2 regions of the Vescimonas coprocola genome follow, and region 1 is predicted to be linked to the other one. Evidence: riboswitches for the same ligand, from Rfam matches in the RefSeq annotation. Region 1 holds a riboswitch; the other holds the start of a gene.
What was found. A riboswitch is a leader RNA that binds a small molecule or an ion and turns the genes downstream of it on or off. The one in region 1 is predicted to bind glycine.

Region 1 (4,210 bases):
GCCTCATCGGACACAGCGAAATGGGTGAAGATACCCTCCGCCTCCAGTCCCGGCAGGGTGCAGGCAGCACAGATGCCCGCCACCCCTGTCTCAAAGTGATCGCCTCCGCACAGGAAGCCCAGCCGGGACATCCCGGTGTCCACCTTGATGTGGATCTTCAGCGTGCCGCCGCAGCGCACCGCCTCGGCGCTGTACTCCAGTGCCTTGGCTTCGCAGGTCACCGCCTGCGTGATGTGGTAGCGCAGCAGCTCCTCCACCCGCTCCGGCGGTGTGTGGCCCAGAATCAGGATGGGCATGGTGATGCCCCCGGCCCGCAGCTCCATGGCCTCGTCCAGACTGGACACCGCCAGATAGTCCGCCCCCAGCTCCTCCAGCACTCGGGACACCTGCACCGACCCGTGGCCGTAAGCATCCGCTTTCACCACGCCCACGAACCTTGTCCCCGTCCGCCGCCGCAGTGTTTGATAATTATGCGCCAGCGCATCCAGATCGATCTCCGCCCAGGTGCGCCTCAGTGTGGATTCCATGTTCGTTCCTCCTCTGCCCCGCAGGGCCAGATATCTTGCCTCTCATGATACTACATCCCGCCGGAAAAGTCTATGGGCGGAACACCGAAAAGCGGGGACGGTCTCCCGTCTCCGCCGCCGTTACTTCCTCCGGCAGGCCGCTGCCACCAGTCCGCCCAGCGTCACCAGCGCCAGTACGTTGGGCAGCACCATCAGCTGGTTGAATAGATCCGCCAGCTCCCATACCAAGTCGTTGGACAGGCACGAGCCCAGAAAGATGAACCCGATGGCCAGCACCGAATACACCCCCACGGCCTTCTCCCCCAGCAGCCACGATACGTTGAGCCGCCCGAAGAAGTTCCAGCTGAGGATGGTGGAAAAGGCGAAGAACAGCAGGCACACCGCCACGAACATACTGCCTGCCCGGCTGCCCAGCACCGTGCCGAAGGCCAGCTGCGCCATGTTGGCCTTGCTGACGCCCTCCGCTGTCCCGGCGGAGAGGATGCCGTTTCCGGCATATAAAGTGGAGATCACCACCAGCGCCGTCATGGTCAGCACCACGAAGGTATCGATGAACACACCCGTCATGGCCACCACGCCCTGTTCGTGGGGATGCTTCACCTTGGCCATGGCGTGGGCATGAGGTGTGGAGCCCATGCCCGCCTCATTGGAGAACAGCCCCCGCTTGACCCCCTGACTGACGGCCATTTTCAGGGCATAGCCCAAGCTGCCGCCGATGATGGCGTTGGGGACGAAGGCGTAGCGGAAGATCATCCCCACCGCCTCCGGCAGGTACCGGACCCGGCACACCAGCACCACAAGTCCCCCCAGCAGGTACAGCGCCGCCATGACCGGCACCAGCTTCTCCGTGACCCCGGCAATGCGCTGGATGCCTCCCAGAAACACCACCACCGCCAGCACCGCCACCGCGATGCCCACCGCCCACGACGGCACACCGAAGGCGGCAGCGCAGGTCTCCCCGATGGAATTGGACTGCACCATGCACCCCATGAAGCCCAGCGCCAGAATCAGCGCCACGGCGAAAAAGCCCGCTAAAAACGTACCGAATCTCCCCGGAAAGGCCCGCTTGATGTAGTATACCGGCCCGCCGCTGACGCTGCCGTCCTCGGCCACCCGGCGGGTCTCCTGCGCCAGCACCGCCTCGGCGTAGATGGTGGCCATGCCGAAAAAGGCGATGATCCACATCCAGAAGATGGCCCCCGGCCCGCCCAGCAGGATGGCACCGCAGGCGCCAATGATGTTGCCGGTACCCACCTGAGCGGCGATGGCGGTGGTCAGGGCCTGAAAGGAGGACAGGCCCCCCTTCTGCCTGCCGCCCTGCATATTGAACTCCCCGAACACCGCCCGCATCCCCTCACCGAAGCACCGTACCTGCACAAATCGGGTGCGGACGGAGAAATACAGACCCGTACCGATGAGCAGGAACACCAGAATATAATCCGACAGATAAAAGTTGATGCGCTGTACCACCTGCAATACCGCTTCCATAATGTGTCTCCTCCCTGCCCCTCTGCGAAAAAAGGAGCCGCCGGCCTGTGCCAGCGACTCCGGAGAAACCACCGCTCGCCGCCCTGCGGGCGGCCCGGTCGCTCTGTCCTTTTGCCTGAGAGATTCGGCCCGCGGGCCTTGCACCTTCGGCACTCACTGTCGTGAGTTTCTCCAGAGTCCCCTCCCCGGCCAGTTTCCTTGGATTCTGTCCGTTTCTTGGGGGCATATGTTTTTGTTGGAGGTACTATACCACAGATGGCCGGCGGATACAAGCCCTATCTGCAAAAATTTTTCCCGTCATCACTTCAGTCGCTGCCACCGGCCCTCCCGCAGGGTCCCTGCCGTTACGGGACAGTCCAGCACCGCTGCCAGCCGCCGGGCCAGCGGCCACTCCTCCGCCCGGTCCACCTGATTCAGAAACACCCGGTCGTGGAGGCCCTCCAGACGCACCACACGGGCCGCCAGCTCCGGCGTTACCTCCTGATCCTCCGTGGCGCCCGCCAGCCGGGCATACAGCTCCGGCCGATGGGCCATGCGACTGATGGGCTTGCCGAAGCCGTCAGCCCCCATCACCAGGACCGTTGCCTGCCGTTCCTCCGGCAGCACCGGCTCCCAGTCGGTATGGGCCTTGAAGGGCCGCCCCGCCGAGCCGTCCGCCTCCACCAGCACGAAATCCGCCATGGTCTCCCAGTTATCTATGGCCGGGGCCGTCAGCTTCCCCTGTTCCGTAGGCGTCCCGGTACAAGCGATGCCCCGGCGGCGCAGCTCCTCCCGCAGCGTCCCCTCCTCCGTGCAGACCCTCAGGTGCGCCGGGGGCCATATCTTGGTGGTGGTACACACCAGCACCGTCCCCTGCTGCCGCAGCTCCGACGCCAGATGATACATCAGCGTGGTCTTGCCGCCGCCGCCGATAAGCGCCGTCAGTCCCGGCCCGATCTCCAGCAGTTCCCGCAGTTCCATCCCGTGATCCGCCCCTTTCGTATCCGTTTTTCCCAATATACCACACTTTCCTGAAAAAAACGAGGCCCCTTCTGTGAAAATCCTCCCGCTTCCCCGGCGTTTTTCCGCAGGATCACTATATTTTGTGCTTTCTTTTCTCTGTAATATCCCTTATCTTGTGTCGATTGTGAAGTATTGACAAATTTCTCTCTGGATTTTTGGTGCTGGTTTTCGTCTATATTTTGGCTCTCCCCCTTGCATCACCACCATATATAGTGTATGATATCAGTGTTCGCATTCATAGCCGCCCTGTGGCGACTTTTCATACGGCAAGGAGGAGAAAGAATGAAAATCATCAAGCGCAACGGCTCCGAGGTGGCCTTTGACATCACCAAGATCATTGTGGCCATCACCAAGGCCAACGAGGACGTGGACGAGGCCGACCGCATGACCCCGGTGCAGATCCGCCGCATCGCTGAGTCCGTGGAGCTGCAATGTCAGAAAATGAACCGTGCCGCCACCGTGGAGGAAATTCAGGACATGGTGGAGCACCACATCATGGCCCATGGGGCCTTTGAGGTGGCCAAGCACTACATCACCTACCGCTACACCCGCTCTCTGGTGCGCCGCTCCAACACCACCGACGACAAGATTCTCTCCCTCATCGAGTGCAACAACGAGGAGGCCAAGCAGGAGAACTCCAATAAGAACCCGGTGGTGAACTCCACCCAGCGGGACTACATGGCCGGCGAGGTGAGCCGTGACATCACCAACCGCCTGCTGCTGCCCCGTGAGATCGTGGAGGCCCACGAGGAGGGCATCATCCACTTCCACGACACGGATTATTATGCCCAGCATATGCACAACTGCGATCTGGTGAATCTGGAGGATATGCTGCAAAACGGCACCGTCATCACCGGTACCCTCATCGAGCGGCCCCACAGCTTCGCCACCGCCTGCAACATCGCCACCCAGATCGTGGCCCAGGTGGCCAGCAACCAGTATGGCGGCCAGTCCATCAGCCTGACCCATCTGGCCCCCTTCGTGGAGGTCAGCCGCCAGAAGATCCGCAAGATCGTTCAGGCGGAGATGGACTCCATCGGCTTTGACCCCGGTGAGGAGAAGATCCACGAGCTGGTGGAGACCCGCCTGCGGGAGGAGATCCGCCGTGGCGTACAGACCATCCAGTATCAGGTGGTGACGCTGCTGACCACTAACGGACAGGCCCCCTTCATCACCGTGTTCATGTACCTCAA
Region 2 (4,210 bases), 690 kb from region 1:
TGTGTTCCTCCGTTTTCGTTTCAAATATTCAAATCTGCTGATTTAGGTGTGTTTCATTAGACGTGTTCCGCCGGGATCAGAAGCCGATCTGGCCCATGAACTGCTCCAGCGCCGTCTGGAACTCCGGGCCGTCGAAGCAGTAGTGCATGGTGGTGTAGCGGCTGCGGAGACGGGAAACCTCCTGCCCTACGTCCTTTCCCCGCAGGATGCAGTCCGCCATCAGACCGGCCAGCTCCGTGAACTCCGTCTGGCCGAAGCCAAACCGGGTCATTTCGCTGACGCCCATCCGCAGAGCACCGGAGGCGGTGAAGCCCTCCTCGTCGGGGGTGGCCTGATAGTTGACGATGATGTTGTTCTCCTCCAGCCGCTCGGCTACCTCCGGGCCGGTGCCGTAGCCCACGTCCACCAGCACCTGATGGGTTTCGGTGTAGCCGATGGCGGGATCGCCCAGCACGTGGAGACCCGCCTCATGGAGGGCCTTGGCAAAGTACTTGGCGTTGTCAATGACGGCCTTCTGATAGCTGTCCTTGAAATAGTTCATCTCATAGGCCGCCATCAGCAGGCCCAGCTGGGTCCCCAGATGGTGGTTGGAGACGCTGCCGGGGAAGGCACGGGACTGGATGGTCTCCCACAGCCCCCACTTCAGATCCTCCCGGCGATAGTTGACGCCGATGACGCCCCGCTGGGGGCCGAAGAAGGTCTTGTGGGTGGAGCCGGTGACGATCTCAGCGCCCTCCTCAAAGGGCTTCTGGAAGTGGTCACCCACCAGACCCAGCACATGGGCCATGTCGTACATGATGGTGGTGGGGATATTCTGCTCCGTGACGAAGCGGCGGATCTCCGCCACCGGCTCCCGGCGCAGCACCATGCTCTTGCCGAAGATGATAAGCTCCGGACGGTAGCGGTCGATGACCTTCTTGGTCTCCTCCACGTCGATGCGGAACAGATCGTCCCGGCACACGGGGAAGTTCACCACGGCGGTGCGCTCGGTCACCGGATCCACGGCGATGTAGTCCTTCAGAGCGCCCATGGGCTGGGCCGACAGGTGGCCGCCCCGGATGATGTGGTTGTTCAGCACATAGCCCAGCCGCTGGGGGGTGTGCTTGCGGTCCAGACGGTTCTTCCAGTCCATCAGGGCGGAGAAGGTAGCCATATTGCTCATCTGCCCGCTGATGACACGGGTCTCCACCTGGGTGCAGCCCAGATACTGGCGCATCTGCTCCGCCAGCAGCTGCTCCACGGTGTCGATGAACTTGGTGCCCTGATAGTAGAATACATCCTTATCATAGAAGGAGATGATCTTCTTGTGCTCAGCGTACCGGCAGGAGGGATCGCTGGCCGCCAGCAGCTGCACCGCCCGGCTGGGGGTGTTCTCCGAAGGGATGAGGTTGATGCACTGGCGCTGGCGCCACTGGTGGTTATCCTGCGCCAGATGCAGCAGCTCCAGCGCCTTGGCGGCCCGGTCGGCGGGCTGAGACACCTCGTCCTCCGGCCGCCGGTACAACAAAGGGCGGGCATAGGGCGGAGCCCCCACGCTCATGTGACGGGCGGGGATCACGGCCTTCAGCCGGCGGCCCCGGATGTCCACCTCCACCACGTCGTCCGTCAGAACGTCGCTGTCTACATAGCACAGGCCGATGGCCCGCTTGGCGGTCTCCTGGGTGATGACCGTCTCCAGTCCCTCGCCCTCAGCAACGTAGTAGGGGACCATGGTGCCGCTGGTGACCCAGCCCACCTGCTTCTCTCCCCGGTATACCGCCATTCCGGCCCGCATGACGCCCCGGTCCAGCAGGGCGATGGGCAGAATACGGCGGGGCAGGGCGGTGCAGTCGGAGAAATCCCGGTTCATGATGCGCCGGAAGGCGTCAAACTGCTGCTCCAGTGCCTTGCGGCCGATGAACTCCCCCTTCTGAGGCGCAAAGCTCACGGCGAACTTGGCCAGCGGCACGGCGAAAATGGGTATCCTCTGCCCGTCGGGATCCACGCCCATCTCATGGCCGTACAGGGGGAAGCCCGCCTCCATGCGGAGGGTGTCCCGTGCGCCCAGACCGGCGGGCCGGGCGCCCAGCTCCACCAGCCGGTTCCACAGCCACGCAGCGTCCTCGCTGCGGCAGTAGACCTCGTAGCCCAGAGGCTCGCCGGTGTAGCCGGTCTTGGCCACCTTCACCTCATGACCCTCGAAGGTCAGAGTGTTCAGGGCGTTCTTCATCGGCTCCGTCACCTGTACCCCGCCGGAGAGGGTGGTCAGCAGATCCTTGGACTTGGGGCCTTGCACGGCGATGGAGGCCCACCGGGAGGTGATGTCCGTGATGGTGCAGTCGTAGTCCTTCACCACGGAGCGCAGATGCATCAGATCCTTCTCCGTGTTGGCGGCGTTCACCACCAGCAGGAATCGCTCCTCCTCGAAGCGATAGAGGTACGCATCGTCCACGGCTCCGCCGTCCTCGTCCGGCAGGATGCAGTACTGGGCCATGTTCAGATCCAGACCCGCCACGTTGCTGGACAGGACGTGCTGCAAAAATGCCAGCCGCTCCGGCCCCTCGATCAGCAGCCGCCCCATGTGGGACACATCGAACAGGCTGCAGAAGTGCCGGGTGTACAGATGCTCCGCCACGATTCCCGTGGGATACTGGACGGGCATTTCCCATCCGCCGAAATCCACCATGGAGGCACCGGCCGCCACATGGGTCTCGTACAGCTGGGTGCGTTTGAGTTCGCTCATGTTCCTTCCTCCTTATCATGTTTGTTCCGTTGTTTGTTCCGCTTGTTTTGCTCCGTTTGCTTCGTTTGTCCAGTCGCTGGACACATTCCGGACGCATCGCGGACAGGTCTTGGCGGTGCCTTGGACACGTTCCGGAAAGGTTTTGGACGCACAAAAAGGCGCAAAACCGCTTTCGGCAGTTTTGCGCCTCCGTTTTTGTACCTGAGAGATTCCCCGCCGGAGCGGGTTGCACCTTCGGCGTGCGGACAGGCCGCACTCTTCGGAGTATCGTCGTGGTCCGACCCTTTTGCCTGAGAGCTTCTGCATTCCCCTTCGGCGCCGCCGCAGCGGTCTCTCCCGGACCAGTCATCCGAACTCTGTTTGCTTGTCACCCATAGGCTACCATTTTGCGGCGGTGGTTGTCAAGAAAATTATGCCGCCCGGCGGGGTAAAAGCATGGGGGAATTTTTGAAAGAGACATATATGCCGCATGAACGCAAAGAACATATGAAATTAACTAGAATTTTGCACAAATCGGCAAAACCCTGTTGCAAAAAGGCGGGAAACGTGGTAGTATCTCTCATGGACCTGACAATTAGCAAGACGAAATGTCGAAGGGCAAAGGCTCTCCGGCCGCTGAGATTTGCCGAAAAACCACCATTGGTTGTGGCAAGGGCGAGCCAGAGAGTCTATATGTGCCATATGAGTTTTGGAAGGAAGCAGGAGGTGTTACAGGTGCGGCAACCCATTCGAAGCAGCACGGTGAAGCGGCTGATCGTTGTGCTGGCGATCCTGTTGGCGCTGAGCCTTGCGGCGCTGTGTGCCGTGCGGTATTACGGGCGGCAGGCAGGCCGGGCGGCAGAGGCCCCCGGCAACGGCATCCAGACGGCGGCGCAGCCCGCCGGCGCACCCGTTCCCACAGCGGCCCGGACCGGCAAGGTCACCATCCGGCTGTATGACCGCAGCCCGGAGTATAACCGGGAGTTCTCCGTGACCAATATGTTCCCCGGCGATGCCGAGACCCAGAACGACTGCGTGCAGGTAGATCACAAGGGCGACGTCACCGTCCACTTCCGGGCGGAGGTGCGCCCCGGCTATGAGAAGCTGGCGGAGGTGCTGAAGCTGCGGGTGTCCGTGGGCGGTAGTGTGGTGTATGACGGCCTGATGGCCGAGATGCCCGCCGCAGTGGATACCCCGCTGCCGGCCGGCAGCGATACGCTGGACTATCAGCTGACGGCGTATCTGGATACCAGCGTCGGCAATCCCTATATGTATCAGCAGCTGGTAGCGGACTTTTACTGGTGGGTGGCGGATAGCGAGGAGTTGGCTCCCCCTACCGGCGACACCATGCAGCCCCTGCTCTGGGGAGCGGCGGTGCTGGTGTCCGGTGCGGCACTGACGGTGCTGCTGCGTCGCCGCAGGGAGGTGTCCCATGACTGAGCGTAAGACCCGCAGCCGTCTAACCGGCGGCATCGTTGCGGTGATCGTGCTGGCGGTGTGTCTGGTGGT

Region 2: it holds a riboswitch for glycine, as region 1 does, so the genes downstream of both, gcvT (glycine cleavage system aminomethyltransferase GcvT) here and KJS28_RS02930 (alanine/glycine:cation symporter family protein) in region 1, are expected to answer to the same signal.

What each region holds. Positions count from the first base shown of each region.
Region 1 is NZ_AP023418.1:585,084-589,293, reverse strand. Features, by position in the region: gene alr (alanine racemase) at 1-527, opposite strand, end outside; gene KJS28_RS02930 (alanine/glycine:cation symporter family protein) at 648-2,015, opposite strand; glycine riboswitch at 2,109-2,200, opposite strand; gene yqeC (selenium cofactor biosynthesis protein YqeC) at 2,316-2,975, opposite strand; gene nrdD (anaerobic ribonucleoside-triphosphate reductase) at 3,300-4,210, shown strand, end outside.
Region 2 is NZ_AP023418.1:2,444,561-2,448,770, forward strand. Features, by position in the region: gene gcvT (glycine cleavage system aminomethyltransferase GcvT) at 77-2,722, opposite strand; glycine riboswitch at 2,991-3,071, opposite strand; gene KJS28_RS11880 (hypothetical protein) at 3,437-4,141, shown strand; gene KJS28_RS11885 (hypothetical protein) at 4,134-4,210, shown strand, end outside.